DNA from 2 places in the Caulobacter sp. FG7 genome. Region 2 is predicted to be linked to the other one. Evidence: riboswitches for the same ligand, from Rfam matches in the RefSeq annotation. Region 2 holds a riboswitch; the other holds the start of a gene.

Region 1 (8,070 bases), on a different contig from region 2:
GTCGAGCAGCTCCATCTTCGAGCGCGCGGTCTCGATGGAGATGACGTCGGCGTCCATGGCGCCGATGGCGGCGATGATGTCGTTGAACTCCGAATAGCACATGTGGGTGTGGATCTGGGTCTCGTCGCGCACGCCTGAGGCGGCGATGCGGAAGGCCTCGACGGCCCAGGCGAGATAGGCGTCCCAGTCGCCGCGGCGCAGGGGCAGGCCCTCGCGCAGGGCGGCCTCGTCGATCTGGATGATCTTCGCGCCGGCGGCCTCGAGGTCGACGACCTCGTCGCGGACGGCCAGGGCGATCTGGCGGCAGGTTTCACCGCGCGGGATGTCGTCGCGGACGAACGACCATTGCAGGATGGTGACCGGGCCGGTCAGCATGCCCTTCATCGGCCGGGCGGTCAGGCCTTGCGCATAGGCCCACCACTCGACCGTCATCGGCGCAGGGCGCGAGACGTCGCCATAGAGGATCGGCGGGCGCACGCAGCGCGAGCCGTAGGACTGCACCCAGGCATGCCTGGTGAAGACGAAACCGTTCAGGCGCTCGCCGAAATACTGGACCATGTCGTTCCGCTCGAACTCGCCGTGGACCAGCACGTCGAGGCCGATCTCCTGCTGCCAGGCCACCGCGCGGGCGGTCTCGGCGCGCAGGAAGTCGGCGTAGTCGGCGTCGGGCAGCTGGCCCTTGGCGTGGGCGGCGCGGGCCTGGCGGACGGCGGCGGTCTGCGGGAACGAGCCGATGGTGGTGGTCGGCAGGGGCGGCAGGCCGAGCCTGGCCTGCTGCAGCACGATGCGCTGCTCGAACGGCGTGGCGCGGGTCGCGTCCCGGGTCGTGACGGCCGCGGCGCGGGCCTGGACGGCGGGATCGTGGATGCGCGGCGAGGTCTTGCGCGCGGCGACGGCGGCGCCTGCGGCGTCGAGCTGCGCGCGGACGGCGGCGCGGCCCTGGTTCAGGGCCTTGGCCAGGATCGCCAGCTCTTCCAGCTTCTGCACGGCGAAGGCCAGCCACTGGCTGACCTCGGGATCCAGATCGGTCTCGATGGCGAGGTCGAGCGGGGTGTGCAGCAGCGAGCAGGACGGGGCCAGGATCACCCGGTCGGGGCCGCGGGCGGCGACCACCGGCTCGACCCGGTCGAGGATGGCCGTCAGGTCGGCGCGCCAGACGTTGCGGCCGTCGACGACGCCGAGTTCGAGAACCAGGCTGTCGCGGGCCAGGGCGATGGCGGCGTCGAGATCCTGCGGGGCGCGGACGAGATCCAGGTGCAGGCCGTCGACGGGCAGGTTGGCGGCGGTGGCGAGGTTGTCGCCGTAGGTCCCGAAGTAGCTGGCCAGCAGGATGCGGATCCGCGGGGCGGCGTGGGTAAGGGCGCCGTAGGCGCGGCGGATCTCGGCGCGCTCGAAGTCGGTGAGGTCGAGCGCCAGGCACGGCTCGTCGATCTGCACCCAGTCGGCGCCGGCCACGGCCAGGCGCTGAAGCACCTCGGCGTAGACGGGCAGCAGGGCCGAAAGCAGCGACAGTGGCTGGAAGTCCCCGTTCGGGACGGGGTCCTTGCTTTTCGCCAGCTTGAGGAAGGTGACGGGGCCCAGGATCACCGGGCGGGTGAAGATCCCCTGCGCCTTGGCCTCGAGGAAGTCGTCGACGACCTTGGTCGAGGTCAGGGCGAAGGCCTGGCCGGGCGAGAGCTCAGGCGCCAGGTAGTGATAGTTGGTGTCGAACCACTTGGTCATTTCGAGCGCCGGCAGGCCGGTGGCCGAGGTCTCGTGGGCGCAGCCGTGATCGCAGGCCTGGCGGCCTTGCGTGCCGCCATCTTGCGTTCCTCTGGCCATGGCGAAGTAGAGCGGCAGGTCCACCGGGCCGCCGGCCCAGCCGTAGGCGGCGGGAACCGCGCCGACCATGACGGCGGTGTCGAGGACATGGTCGTAAAGCGAGAAGTCGTTGCTGGGCACGTGGTCGACGCCGAGGTGGGCCTGGCGGCGCCAGGCCAGGGCGCGCAAGGCGGCGGCTTCGGTCTGGAGCCCGGCGGCGTCCAGGCGGCCGGCCCAGTGGGCTTCGAGGGCGGTCTTCAGGCGGCGCTGGGGGCCGATGCGGGGGAAGCCGAGGGCGGCGACGGTGACGGTCATTTACTAGCCTCTGTCTCGATGGTGACGGAGGCTGGACGGGGCGCAGGCGCGCAGGCGCGCGAACGGTATGGCCGATCCGCGCCTGGAACTCGCGACCAGACCGGGCACCCCGCCGGAGGACGTTATCTGTCGAGGCAGGTCTCCTGGCTCGCGGGTCAACGCCGCCGTCCTGGCCTTCCCGGCGCCCCACCGAGTCGAGTTCGGGGCGCCAGTGACACGTATCGGACGGCCGCTCGCCGCTTACAGTTGCGGGGGCAGCGCCGGTTTCGCACCGGCTTCCCTCTTAGCTTTGGACGCGCAAGCGCCCGCAGACCACGACCCCCTTATCAAGCCTGGGGTCGCGAGCGTTGTCAATCAAGACATAAAGATATCTTTATGTGATCTCCGATTGCGCCGGAGCGTGGCCTTGGCCCGTGACAGGACGTCGCACACCGTTCATAAACCCCGCGTTCAGTCTCCATTCAGCCGTACCCGGCTAAACCGGACGCCATGAAGCCGATCCGAGCCATACTCGCCGCAGCCGCCATCGTCGCCGCCCTCCCGGGCGCGGCTCTGGCCCAGCGCGGCCCTGACTCCCTGGGCGCCGACTGGCGCGCCCGGCAGGACCAGGCGCGTGGCGGCGTTCAGTCGGGCCGGCTGGTGCCGCTGAGCGTGGTCATCGACCGCATCGCGCGCCGCACTCCCGGTCGCCTGCTCGACGCGGGCCTGGAAGGGCGCAACTATCGCATCCGCTGGGCGACGACCGACGGCCGCCGCATCGACTTCATCGTCGACGCCGAGAGCGGCCAGATCCTCAGCGGGGGCTAAGGAGTTCCTAGGTTAACATGCGCATTCTGCTCGTCGAAGACGATCCCGACCTGTCGCGCCAGCTGAAGCTGGCCCTGGCCGACGCCGGCTACGCCGTCGACCATGCCGCCGACGGCGAGGAAGCCCAGTTCCTGGGCGAGACCGAGCCCTATGACGCGGTGATCCTCGACCTGGGCCTGCCCAAGGTGGACGGGGTGTCGGTGCTGGAACGCTGGCGGCGCGGCAGCGTCGCCACGCCGGTGCTGATCCTCACCGCCCGCGGCGCCTGGAGCGAAAAGGTCGCCGGCTTCGACGCGGGCGCCGACGACTACCTGACCAAGCCTTTCCATACCGAGGAACTGCTGGCGCGCCTGCGGGCGCTGCTGCGGCGCTCGGCCGGCCATGCCGCGCCGAGCCTGACCTGCGGCGGCCTGCGCCTGGACCCGCGCGCGGCGCGAGCCAGCGTCAACGGCGAGCCGCTGCGCCTGACCTCTCTGGAATACCGCCTGCTGCACTACATGATGATGCACCAGGGCCGGGTGATCGGCCGCACCGAGCTGGTCGAGCACCTGTACGACCAGGACTTCGACCGTGACTCAAACACCATCGAGGTGTTCATCGGCCGGCTGCGCAAGAAGCTGGGCGCCGACCGCATCGAGACGGTGCGCGGCCTGGGCTATCGGCTGATCCCGCTGGAAGGCGAGACCGCCGGGTGATCCCGCGCGGCGGCGTCTGATGCTGCTCGGCTTCCGCAAGCGCTCGCTCGTCCGGCGGCTGGTGCTGCTGGCGGCCAGCTGGACGCTGATCGTCCTGCTGGCCGCCGGGGCCTTCCTGACCGCCCAGTTCCGTGACGCGGCCATCCGCCGGTTCGACCAGTCGCTGGCGGTTCTGACCGACGACCTCTACGCCGGCTCGGCGGTGGAGGACGGGGTGCTGAAGGCGCCGTTCCTGACCGACATCCGGGCCACGCGGGCCTATTCGGGCCGCTACTGGACGATCTTCGCCCAGCGCAACGGCGCGCTGCGGGCGGTCGAGCGCTCGCGCTCGCTGTTCGACAGCGATCTCATGCTGTCGACCACCCAGATCGACCGGCTGACCGCCGATCCGGGCAAGACCCAGTTCTTCGACATGCACGGTCCGCAGGACAAGCCGCTGCGGGCGGCGGCGATCCTGGCGCGGCTGCCCAACTATCCAGATCCCGTTGTGTTCATCGCCGCCGAGGACCGCTCGCCGATCGACGCCGACGCCGACCGTTTCGGCCGGATCACGATCTTCGCCCTGCTGCTGCTGGGCGCGGGCCTGATCCTGGCGATCGTCGTGCAGGTGCGCTTCGGCCTGCAGCCGATCTTCCGCCTGCGCCGCGAGATCGCCGACGTGCGGCGCGGCAAGGCCGAGCGGCTGGCCGGCCCCTATCCGGTGGAGCTGGAGCCGCTGGCCGAGGAGCTGAACGGCCTCCTGGCCCACAATCAGGAAGTCGTCGAGCGCCAGCGCACCCACGTCGGCAACCTGGCCCACGCCCTGAAGACGCCGCTGTCGGTGATGCTGACCGAGGCCAGTCAGCAGGGCGGATCGCTGGCCGAGGTGGTCGAGCGCCAGGCCCAGACCATGCGCGAGCAGGTCGACCACCATCTGCGCCGGGCGCGGGCGGCGGCCCGCTCGCAGACCAGCGGCGAGCGCACGCCGGTCGAGCCGATCCTCGACGAACTGGCGGTGACGCTGGAGCGGATCTTCCAGGACAAGGGCGACGGCCGGGGCGTTGAGATCGACTGGCGCTGTCCCGAAGACCTGTGCTTCCAGGGCGAGCGGCAGGACTTCATGGAGCTGGCCGGCAACGTCATGGAGAACGCCGGCAAGTGGTCGAAGGCCAGGATCCGGGCCGAGGCGAAGGCCGACGGCGAGGGCAAGATGCTGCTGGTCGTCGACGACGACGGTCCGGGCATTCCGCCCGAGCAGCGGGCCCAGGCGCTCAAGCGCGGCCAGCGGATGGACGAGCATACGCCGGGCACGGGCCTTGGCCTGTCGATCGTCGACGAACTGGCGCGAGCCTATGGCGGCTCGGTGACGCTGGACGATTCGCCCCTGGGGGGCCTTAGGGTCGTGCTGTCGCTGCCCCGCGCCGAGGGTTAACGCTACCGGGCGCCATTTTCAGGCGAGCGCGCTGTCGCGAAGGTGGAGAGAAAGCCCCCGCGACCATTCGCCTTGCCTTCCGACGTTGAAAAAGCAGCGGTTTCGGAAAGTTTTAACCTCGTCCGCAACATGGTTGACGCTGCCAGGACCCCCCAGTTCCCGGCGGAGATCCATGGCCGCACTCGCCGCGCAAAAACTGCAGATCATCCGGACGCTGGTCGAGACCGCGCCCGATGCGGCTCTGCGCAGTCTCGAGCTGGCGCTGGCCAATGCGACGGGCGGGGCGCTGTCGACCGTGCGCGCCATCGTCGAGGACGAGACGGCCGACCGCTACGTCCGCAACACCATCCTTTCGCCGATCGCGCCGCTGTGCCAGCCGCGGGCGGCCGACCTGCCGCAGTTTCCACGCCGGGCGCTGGCCCTGCTGTGGATCGCCCTGAAGGCCGAGGCTCCGCGCCAGGTGGCCGAGGGCGCGGCGCGCTGCAATCCCTGGGACCTCGATAACGGCGCACCCGACGTCTTCAACCAGCTGTGCAAGATCGCCGCGCGCGGCCTGCGCGAGCCGACCCGCCCCGAGTTCGAGGCGGTGGGCAGGATCTGCGACGCAGAGGCCCTGGCCGACTATCTCGACCTGTCGGTGATCGTCCGCAACGCCCTGCCGCGGCTGTCGGAGTGGGTCAGCCGGATGAACGGCGAGCGCGCGGCCTCTGCGCGCCTGGCCTATCGCGACGCCTGCGCCATCAGCGGCGACGCCGGTCCCCGGATGTTCGAGATGCTGGCCGCGCACCTGCCCGAGCCGTGGCGGATCCTGCGGGTGATCTCGGCGGTGATGGATCGCCCCAACGATCGCTATCTGGCGTCGTCGGAGGTCAAGGCCTTCGGCGAGCGCATGCTGGCCGACATCGAGGCCAGCATCGAGCACGTCCGCGCCTTCGACCTTTCCGGCGGCGAGGCGGCCGGGCGTGAGGCGGCGGCCAGCGCCCAGCGCATCGCCAACCAGCTGACCGAGTTCGAGCAGGCCGTGGACGTGGCCAAGGACGGCCCGTGGGGCAAGCGTCTGTCGAAGTTCAAGCAGGCGGCGGCCCAGGCGGCCGAGTTGCGGATGAACGCGGCCGACAAGGAGCTGTCCCTGGCCCTGCCGTCGCGGCCGATCTCGATGATGGGCAAGATGGGCGGCGGCAAGGGCGTGCCCAAGCTGGATGCGGCCCCGGACGAAGCTCTGGTGCGCCGGGCCGCAGCGGCCCTGGCCTTCATCGAGGACCTGCGTCCCTGCGCGGCCCAGGCCGGCTATGGCTCGACCCGCACCAAGGCGCTGGAGAAGCTGAACCAGCGCCTGGACCAGTATATCGAGGACTGCCTGCACGTCGCCCGCACCGGCGAGGGCGGCGACCCGCAGATCGCCCGGGCCTATCTCGATATCGCCGCCGGCTACATCGTCCATACGCGTGACGAGAAGACCGCCGAGATCGTCCGCCGCCGCGCCGTCGCGGCCATGGCGGCCTAATCCCTCCCTTAAGAGCGTTTTTTCACTGACGGGCGGCTGCTTCTCCGGCTAACAGCGGTCTCATGATCGGTTTCTGGCCATGATCGGCTTCTGGATCGCCGCCGCGGGTCTGTCCGCCGCCGTCGCCGCCCTGGTGCTGCGAGGCGCGGCGCGTGGCATGGCGCCCGCCGGGGACGATCCGGCCCTGGCCGTGCATCGTCGCCAGCTTTCCGAGATCGACGACCTGGCCGAGCGGGGCCTGCTGGCGCAAGGCGAGCTGAAGGCCGCCCGGGCCGAGGCCGGCCGCCGCCTGCTGGCCGCCGCCGACCAAAGCGCGGCCTGGCCCAAGGAAGGCCTGGGTCCGCGTCGCGTGGTCGTAACGATCGCCGCGCTGGCGCCGCTGCTGGCGCTGGGCCTCTATGTCGCCGTCGGCGCGCCGGGCGCGCCGGACCAGCCTTTCGCCAGGCGAGTGGCCGAATGGCGAGCCGGGGACGCGGCCATGCTGGACCCGCCGCGCATCGTGGCGATCCTCGAGCAGGCGGCCCGCGGCAAGGACGGCGCCAATCCCGAGCTCTATCGCAACCTCGCCATCGCCCGCATGGCCGGCGGCGACGCGGTGGGCGCGGCCGAGGCGCTGCGCAAGGCCGTGCGCCTGGCGCCGCAGCGCGCCGACCTGTGGACCGCCCTGGGCGAGGCCTTCGTGACCAGCGAGCAAGGGCAGGTGGGCGCCGACGCCCGCACGGCCTTCACCGAGGCGCTGAAGCGCGATCCGAAGAACCTGTCGGCCCGCTATCACCTGGCCAAGGGCGAGATCGCCGACGGCAAGCTGGAGGCGGGCCTTACCGGCTGGCGCGCGGTGCTGGCCGACCTGGCCGTGGACGACCCCCGCCGCCCGGTGCTGGCCGCCGAGATCGACCGCACCGCCCAGGCCGGCCGCCTGGTCGACGCGGCGCCGCAGCAGGCCGCCGCTGGCGACGTCACGCCGGAGATGATCCAGGGCATGGTCGAAGGTCTCGCTCAAAGGCTGGCCGCCGCGCCCGACGATCCCGAGGGCTGGGTGCGCCTGGTGCGCGCCTACGCCGTGCTGGGCGATGTCGCCCGCCGTGACGCGGCCCTGAAGGACGCCTCCCAGCGCTTCAAGGACCAGCCCCGCGTGCTGGCCGCCCTGCGCCAGGCCGCCGACACCGCTCCCCAGAACCCGGGCGTCCGATGAGCTTGCTTCCCAAGTCCCGCAAGGCGCGCCGGCGCCTGACCATCCTGCTGGCGATCGCGCCGGTCGCCGCCCTGGCCGTGGGGCTGGCGCTGTACGGCATGCGGGACTCCATCTCGCTGTTCTACACCCCTGCCCAGGCCCAGGAGGCGCACGTGCCGGCCGGCCGCAAGGTGCAGTTGGGCGGCCTCGTCCAGGCCGGCAGCGTGGTCAAGCATCCCGACGGCCTGGTGGAGTTCACGGTCGCCGACCAGAAGGCGACCAGCAAGGTGCGCTACCAGGGCGACCTGCCTGACCTGTTCCGCGAGGGGCAGGGGATCGTCGCCACCGGCGCCTTCGACGAGGGCGG
Region 2 (8,070 bases):
GTTCAGGTTGGCCGTCTCGCTCGGGCGGCGCGGCAGGCGCTTGCCGTTGTTCGTCGCCGACCGGTTGATCGCGTCCATGTTGGTGTAGTTGGCGGTCACCTGCAGGGCCGAGGTCACCTCGATCGTGGCTTCCAGCTCGACGCCGCTGGTCTCGGTCTTGGCGAAGTTGGCGTAGCCGCCGTAGTTCGGCGGGTTGTTGTTCGAGACGAAGTCGATCTGGTTGGTGATGTCGCGGTGGAACCAGGTCACGCCGGCGCGCACGCGGCCGTTCAGCACGCTGTGCTCGACGCCCAGGTCGACGCTCTCGGACTCTTCCGGCTTCAGGTTGCGATCGCCGTAGATGCTGTAGAGCTGGTACAGCGACGGGGCCTTGAAGCCTTCGCCGTAGTTGGCGCGGAACACCGTCACGCCGTCATTGGGCGAGTAGGTGGCGCCGGCCTGGTAGACGGTGGCGTCGCCGAAGGCCGAGTGGTCTTCCTGGCGCACGCCGCCGGTCAGGGTCAGGCCCGCGACCGGCTTGGCCTGCAATTGCAGGTACAGGCTGTCGGTGCTCGCCGCGTGACGGTCGGCGGTTGGATTCGGATCGAAGGTCGAGGGCGAGGCGGTGCGGAACCACGAGCGCTCGGTCTCCGCGCCGAAGGTGGCGCGCAGGGCGTCGTTGATCGTCCAGGTGCCCTGGTACTCGAAGCGGCTGTTGGTGCCGCGCGCGTCGAAGGTCTTGGGGACCGACGAACTGGGATCGAAGTTGTCGCGGTCGGTCTGGGTGTAGCCGTAGCCGAGGCGGTTCTTCAGCGCGCCGTCGAAGGCGCTCAGGCGCACGCCGGCGTAGGAGACCAGTTCCTTGGTCTTGCCGTACTCGGGGCTGTCGGCGAAGGCGAACAGCGGGGCGGGGAAGCCGTCGAACTCGTTCTTGGCCGCGGCGTACGAGGCGCGCAGGTCGACAGCGGCCCAGTCGGTGACGTTCAGGTCCAGGCGGCTGCTGACCGCGGCGTTGCGATAGCCGTCCTTCTCCTTGCCGCCGTACGACTTGCCGAAGGCCGAGACGCCGTCGGTGGTGTAGTACGCGCCGGCCAGGCGGAAGCCGCCCCAATCGCCGCCGGTGCTGACGGCGGCGTGGCCGTAGGCGGTGTCGCGCGAGCCGGCCTCGGCCGACACGGTGGCGCCCAGCGGGCCGGTCGGCACGGCGGTGATCATGTTGACCACGCCGCCGATGGCCTGGCTGCCCCACAGCGTCGACTGCGAGCCGCGCAGCACTTCGATGCGGTTGATGTTGCCGGCCAGCAGGGTGGCGAAGTTGTAGCCGCCGCCGGTCGAGGACGGATCGTTCAGCTTGACGCCGTCGATCAGCACCACGGTCTGGTCGGTCTCGGCGCCGCGGATGCGCAGCTGGGTCGAGCCGCCGACGCCGCCGTTACGGGTGACGGTCACGCCCGCGGTGCGCGACAGCAGGTCGGAGACCACCACGGCCTGGGCCTTCTTCAGCGCTTCGGCGTCGATCACCGTCATGCTGGTCGAAACTTCCGACAGGTTCTCGGGACCGCGGCTGGCGGTGACGACGACCTGATCGACCGCCGCGGCGTCATCGGCCATGGCGTAGGCGGGCAGGGCAAGGGCGGGAACTGCGGCCGCGAGGGCCAGCAGGGAAACAAGGCGCATGTCGTTCCTCCGTGCGCGACAAGAAGGAGCGCGCTCCGCGAGGAACACGCCCGGACCAACGTCGTCATGCGGGGAAGACCCGATCGTACGGCGCACCCCGGCCGGACGAAAAACGACAACGACAGGCAGGTCTCCTGGCTCGCGGGTCATCGTTGCTGCGCGTCGCCTTCCCAGGCCTCTTCCGAAGAACAGCCCCAGTGGCATGTGACGCGCGAACTCGCCGCTTACAGTTGCGGGGGCAGCCCGGGTTTCACACCCGAGTTCCCTTTTCATCCTCTTTGGGAGGAACCTGTCGCGCTGGCTGCACTATATGGTGCGCCGCACACCGTCAATCTGGAGGCCTCAGCGTTGTCAGTCACCCTGGTCCTGGGCGGGGCCCGTTCGGGCAAGAGCGCATTCGCGCAGGGCGCGGCCGAGATCGTCGCCAGGGCGCGTGGATCCAAGCCGGTGATGATCGTCACCGCCCAGGCCTTCGACGCCGAGATGGAGGAGCGCATCGCGCGTCACCAGGTCGATCGCGGCGACGCCTGGACGACGCTCGAGGCGCCGATGGACCTGGTCGGGGCCCTGCGGGGCCTTTCGCCGGGCGCCGTGGCGGTCGTCGACTGCCTCACCCTCTGGCTGACCAACCTGATGCTGGCCGAGTGCGACGTTTCGTCCGCCGCTGCCAGGCTGGTCGACGCGGCCGCCGAGTTTGACGGCGAGCTTTGGCTCGTCTCGAACGAGGTCGGCTGGGGCGTAGTGCCCGACAACGCCTTGGCTCGCCGGTTCCGAGACGAGGCGGGCCGCCTGCACCAGGCCCTGGCCCGGGCCGCCGACGCCGTCCATCTCGTCGCGGCGGGGCTAAGCCTGCGGATGAAGTGAGTCGCGCGACTCGGCCGTCGGTTGCTCAACTTCGGGAAATGCGACGATTGCGCACGCTGACACCGGGTGTCGCGGCATGGTTAAGACCTGTTCATACATTCGACAGGGCTGGGGCTGGCCATGCGACGGATCCTTATTGCGGAAGACGACATTCTCCTCGGCGGCGTCTACGAGATGCTGCTGGAGGACGCGGGATTCGAGGTCCTGTGGAGCCGCGACGGCCGCGAGGCGCTGGACGCCTTCGACGCCTTCGCGCCCGACCTGCTGATCACCGACAATTCGATGCCGCGGATGACCGGGGCCGAGCTGATCCGCGCGGTGGAAGACCGCGACGTGCCGGTGCTGATGGTGTCGGCCAGCGATCCGCGCGTGCTGAAGGTCGAGCCCGACATGTGGCTGGAAAAGCCGATCTCGCCGGCGCGGTTGCTGACAGCCGTGCGCGCGCTGCAGCGGGGCGTGGTTCAGGCTGCGGCCTGAAGCGCCAGGGCGACGATCATCGCCACCAATCCCAGGCCAACGGCCCAGGCGGTGCAGAACGCCAGGGTGGGATGGCGCTGCCACCAGCGCGGATGGGGAACGCCCGTGATGGTCTTGTCGGTCATGCGGTCGTCTCGCGTGGTCTACGACAGACCAACGCGAGACGCCGCCATTCTGGTTCCCGAGAGCGCGGTGGGCGAAAGTGTGAGCGGTTTCGCCGTCTAACGCGCTCCAGATTCGACGGCTCTAGCCGCCGAAGCCGCGCGATCCGCCGCCGAAGCCGCCGCGCGAGATGACGCTGCTGCGGCTTTGCACGCGGGCCGGGGCCTCGTAGCGCGAGGGGGCGTCGAAGCTGTCCTGGCGCACCCGGCTGCGGCCCGAGAGGTAGTCGCGCGAGATCGGATAGCCCGAACCGCTGTAATAGGTCCCCTCGCGGTCGCGATACATCGGCGCGCCGCGATAGCCGCGGTTGTTCATCCCTTCCAGCGCCTGGCCGATGATGAAGCCGGTCAGCAGCGGGGTGAAGAAGCTGCCGCCGCCATTGGCCTGGCTGCGCGGAACGCACTGGTCGACGCCGTAACGCTCTTCGCAGCTCTGCTGGTCGGAGAACTTGGGCGCGTTCTCGGCGCTGGCCTTCTGGGCCTCGTCATAGGCCGTCTGGCACTGGTCGGCGGTGAAGTCGCCCGAGGCCTTGCAGTCGTCCAGGCTCGCGAAGCTGGAGGCGTCGACCTTCTGGCCGGAGGCGGCAGCGGGCGGGTTGTCGCCCCACTGCGTGGCCGAGCCCGGATCGTCGCAGGCCACCAGCGTGAAGGCCGAGCCGGCCATCAGGCTGGTCAGGGCCATGGCGCTGGAGCGCTTGCGACGCCGAGTCGAAGCCGAAACTGGGGCGGGCGGGGGAGAAAGCGCGTTCATGTCCGGCCTCACGAGGTCATGCAGGCGGCGTTCAGCAGGCCGACGGCCAGCGAGATCGAGGCCAGGTAGACGCCGGCGGCGAGCTCGGCCTTCTCGATGCGGTCGATCAGGTCCTTGAGCACCGTGAAGCGCACCAGGGTGAAGGCGGCGATCTGGATGACGCCGGCCAGCAGGGCCCAGGCGGCGAATTCCATCAGGCTGACGGTGTGGCTCAGCGCGGACGCCAGCGGCAGCACGTAGCCGACCACGGCGCCGCCCAGGGCGATGGCCGCGGCGACGTTGCCCTCGCGGATCAGCTTGGCTTCGTCGTAGGGCGTCACCGCCTGGTAGACGATCTTGAACACGACGGTGAACACGCCGGCGGCGGCGAAGGCCACCAGGAAGGCCAGGGCGCTTTCGCCGAAGGCATTGACGTCGAACATGGTCTATTTCCCCCTGTCAGGTGGCTTAGGCGCGGAATTCGCCGACTTCCAGCGGCACGCCGATCATGGTTTCGAACGAGACCTCGCGGTCCTCGGTCTCCATTTCGATGGCCAGCAGCAGTTCGCGGCCCTCGCCGGGCAGGTCGCGGGCGAACAGCATGCAGGTCTGGAAGATCTTGCGGTCGGGCACGCCGTCGCGGTCGTCATGCAACTCTTCCCAGAAGGTCACGGGCTCCTGGCTCTCGGCCTCGTCGCCGAACCAGAAGCGGTGATACTCGGGCAGGCCCGCGGCGGCGAAGCTGCGGGCGCGCAGGCGCTTGCCCCAGGCGTCGCGGTCGGCGCGGCCGGCCGGATAGGCGCTGTCCCAGGGCACGAAGATCGTCACGTCGGTCAGGCGCTGGCCGGCGCGGTCGTCCGACACGGCCTGAAACATCACGTGGTCGTCGGTGTAGAACCGGTGCACGAAGCCGCCGTCCTTCAGGTCCACCAGGCCCTGGGCGGTGATTTCCAGCGTGTCGCGGTCGAGCGGGAACTTGGTGTCGGACCCGAAACGCTTCCACGCCAGCGGGTCCAGCCAGACGGTCCGGCCCAGGGTCACGTTGCGGATGGCGGGCAGGGCCGATTCCGGAGCGGGCTCCTTGCGGCCGAATAAGCGACTGAACATGGCGGATCCCTGCAACACTGGCCCTTCATGTACGGCGCCAGCCTGCGCTGTAAAAGGGGCGACGCTCGCTCTCGACGGCTGGCGTTCGGGCTCCCATCTTGTATGAACACGGCCAAGATGGCCCGTTGAAGAGGATCACGACCCGATGAGTCAGACGCCCTGGACTGTCCGCTCGCTGAAGGCGGCCCTGGACGAAGCGCCCGGACGCGGCGCCGACGAGATCACCGTCGGCATCCTGGAGGGCGCCGACGAGATCCTGCTGGCGACCATGCACTGGCATGGCGACCTGGAGATCTACATCAGCGTCAGCGACCAGCAGGTCGCGGCCTCGGCCCTGCTGTGGCCGGTCGACGAACAGGAAGACCGCCACGCCTTCAACGAGTTCCTGCTCAAGGCCCAGAAGCTGGTGCCGCTGTCGAACTTCGGCATCTGCGTCGTCGGCGGCCGCGACTACTACGAACTGTTCGGCGAGCTCTCGACCACCACCTCGATCGAGGACATCCTGATCGAGTTGCGCACCCTGGCCGAGAACGCCATCGAAGTGGCTTCCGACCTGCGCAGCTCGTTCTCGTCCGCCGCCTGACCCAAACCTAGAATTTCCCGGAGCCTTCCGATGTCCATCTGGCGCAAGCTGTTCACCCTGGGTCGCGCCGGCGCGCACGAAGCCACGTCCGCCGTCGTCGACGCCAACGCCATCCGCATTCTCGACCAGGAGATTCGCGACGCTGATGCCGCCCAGGCCAAGGCGCGCGATAACCTCGCCACCCTGGTCGCCCGTCGCCGCATCCAGGAAAACGACGTCAAGAGCCTGCGCGAGCAGGTGGCCAAGTACGAGAACTCGGCCCGCGCCGCCGTCACCAAGGGCGACATGGATCTCGCCCGCCAGGTCGCCCAGCGCATCGCCGACATCGAGAGCGAGATCTCGCTGAAGGAGCCGCAGATCGGCTCCATGCGCGAGGCCGAAGACCAGTTGCACCAGGCCATCGCCGCCACCGACCGCCGCATCGACACGCTCAAGCGCGAGGTCGAGGTCGTGAAGGTCAACGAGTCCGTCCAGAAGGCGCAGGAAGCCGTCACTGCCCGTGGCGCGGGCGCCGGCGCCTCGCTGGGTTCGGCCGCCGACAGCCTGGCGCGGATCAAGGAACGCCAGATGGTCCGCGGCGAGAAGATCAAGGCCGCCGGCGAACTGGAAGACCGCCGCACCGGCGCTGATCTCGACGAGAAGCTGCGCGTGGCCGGCATCCTGCCGGGCCAGTCGTCGGCCGACGACATCCTGGCCCGCCTCGCGCCGCAGCCCACCCCGCTGCAGATCGAGGACAAGGCCGCCGACGGTTCGAAGAGCGAGTAAGAGCCCAGCGTGCGTCGTCTTACCCTGACCCCTCGCGCCGACTGGCGCGAGAAGGCCGAGGCCGTCGGCTTCGTCTACCACCACACCGGCGGACAGGCCTATTGGGACGAGGGGACGGCGTACGCCTTCACCCTTCAGGAGGTCGAGGAACACCTGGAGCCGGCCGCCGCCGAGCTCCACGACCTGTGCCTCGACCTCGTCGATGAGGCGGTCGCCAGCGAGGAAATCCTCGAAAAGCTGGCGATCCCGCGCGAGCACTGGGACTTCGTCGCCGCCTCCTGGCGCGCCAAGGAGCCCTCGCTCTACGGCCGCTTCGACTTCGGCTACGACGGCTCGGGTCCGCCCAAGCTCTACGAATACAACGCCGACACCCCCACCAGCCTGTTCGAGGCCGCCACCTTCCAGTGGCTGTGGCTCGAGGATCTGCTGGGGCAGGGCGCCCTGCCGGCCGGGACCGACCAGTTCAACAGCCTGTTCGAGGCGATGCGCGATCGCTTCAAGGTGCTGTTCCCGAACGGCGGTTTCGTGCACTTCGCCAGCGACGACGAGGCCGTCGAGGACCGCCAGACCGTGCGGTTCCTGGAAGACCTCGCCGCCCAGGCGGGTCTTGATCCCAAGTTCGTGGCCATGAACGCCATCGGCCTGAACGAAGAGGGGCAGTTCGTCGACACCGATGGCTACCTGCTGCAGGCGGCGTTCAAGCTCTATCCGTGGGAAGACATGCTGCGCGAGCCCTATGCGGCTAACCTGGCGACGGCCAAGGTCCGCTGGCTGGAGCCGCCGTGGAAGGCGATCCTGTCCAACAAGGCGATCCTTCCGTTGCTGTGGGAGCGTCACAAGGGCCACCCCAACCTGCTGGAGGCCTATTTCGAGGGCGACCCGGCCGCCTCGGCGCTCGGCGCGAACTACGTGCGCAAGCCGCTGTTTTCGCGCGAGGGGGCCAATGTCGAGATCGTCGGCGCCAAGGCCGAGCCGGTGCTCGACCAGGGCTATGGCGCGGAAGGCGCGATCGTCCAGGCCTTCAGCCCGCCGCCCAGCTTCGACGGCAAGCACCCTGTGGTCGGCGTCTGGATTGTCGGGGCCGAGCCCGTGGGCATGGGCATCCGAGAAGACGACAGCCAGGTCACCAAGAACCTCGCCCGCTTCGTGCCGCACATCATCGAGGGGTGAGGTTTCCCTTCGACAGGAACCACCTCCTCGCAAAATCCCCGCGAAAGCGGGGGGGGCAGGCCTTTTCTGCAACCCGCCGCGCTCGACGATAAAACACCTGGGCCCCCGCTTTCGCGGGGGGGGTACGGAAGGGGGAGGGCAGCGCGTTCCGACGTGCTAACCTCTCGCCCATGAGCGACCAGAACGACGACGACCCGACCGGCGAAACCCCGATCCAACGGGCCCTGCGCATCAAGCAGGCGGCGATCGCCGCCCGTCCCAAGCCGCCGCGCGGCGGTCGTTTTCAACGCGAGCAGGCGTCCCGCAAGGCCGCCGGCTCCACCAAGCCGTGGAACAGCTGATGGCCGGTCTCAAGGACAAGCGTGGATTCATCGACAAGGACCGGCTCGATCTCTCCGAGCGCCAGGCCGTCGAATACTGGATGAAGCGTTGGGGCGTGACCCGCGATCAGATCACGACTGCCCATCGCAAGGTGGGCCGGATGACCAAGGACATCGCCGCCGAACTGGGCAAGAAGCGCTGAGCGGGCGTTCCGCTCGCTGTGCGATCATTGTTAT

The links. A riboswitch is a leader RNA that binds a small molecule or an ion and turns the genes downstream of it on or off. The one in region 2 is predicted to bind cobalamin.
Region 1: it holds a riboswitch for cobalamin, as region 2 does, so the genes downstream of both, metE (5-methyltetrahydropteroyltriglutamate--homocysteine S-methyltransferase) here and ACODR1_RS23385 (TonB-dependent receptor plug domain-containing protein) in region 2, are expected to answer to the same signal.

What each region holds. Positions count from the first base shown of each region.
Region 1 covers NZ_JBMDIW010000034.1:25,883-33,952, forward strand. The annotation lists gene metE (5-methyltetrahydropteroyltriglutamate--homocysteine S-methyltransferase) at 1-2,115, opposite strand, end outside; cobalamin riboswitch at 2,232-2,447, opposite strand; gene ACODR1_RS21700 (PepSY domain-containing protein) at 2,605-2,922, shown strand; gene ACODR1_RS21705 (response regulator transcription factor) at 2,940-3,617, shown strand; gene ACODR1_RS21710 (sensor histidine kinase) at 3,634-5,028, shown strand; gene ACODR1_RS21715 (hypothetical protein) at 5,201-6,532, shown strand; gene ccmI (c-type cytochrome biogenesis protein CcmI) at 6,612-7,724, shown strand; gene ccmE (cytochrome c maturation protein CcmE) at 7,721-8,070, shown strand, end outside.
Region 2 covers NZ_JBMDIW010000042.1:23,418-31,487, reverse strand. The annotation lists gene ACODR1_RS23385 (TonB-dependent receptor plug domain-containing protein) at 1-1,656, opposite strand, end outside; cobalamin riboswitch at 1,764-1,964, opposite strand; gene cobU (bifunctional adenosylcobinamide kinase/adenosylcobinamide-phosphate guanylyltransferase) at 2,005-2,520, shown strand; gene ACODR1_RS23375 (response regulator transcription factor) at 2,641-2,997, shown strand; gene ACODR1_RS23370 (hypothetical protein) at 2,982-3,122, opposite strand; gene ACODR1_RS23365 (DUF1190 domain-containing protein) at 3,244-3,840, opposite strand; gene ACODR1_RS23360 (DUF350 domain-containing protein) at 3,918-4,331, opposite strand; gene ACODR1_RS23355 (DUF2491 family protein) at 4,357-4,995, opposite strand; gene ACODR1_RS23350 (YjfI family protein) at 5,141-5,578, shown strand; gene ACODR1_RS23345 (PspA/IM30 family protein) at 5,609-6,343, shown strand; gene ACODR1_RS23340 (glutathionylspermidine synthase family protein) at 6,353-7,513, shown strand; gene ACODR1_RS23335 (hypothetical protein) at 7,684-7,854, shown strand; gene ACODR1_RS23330 (DUF3606 domain-containing protein) at 7,854-8,036, shown strand.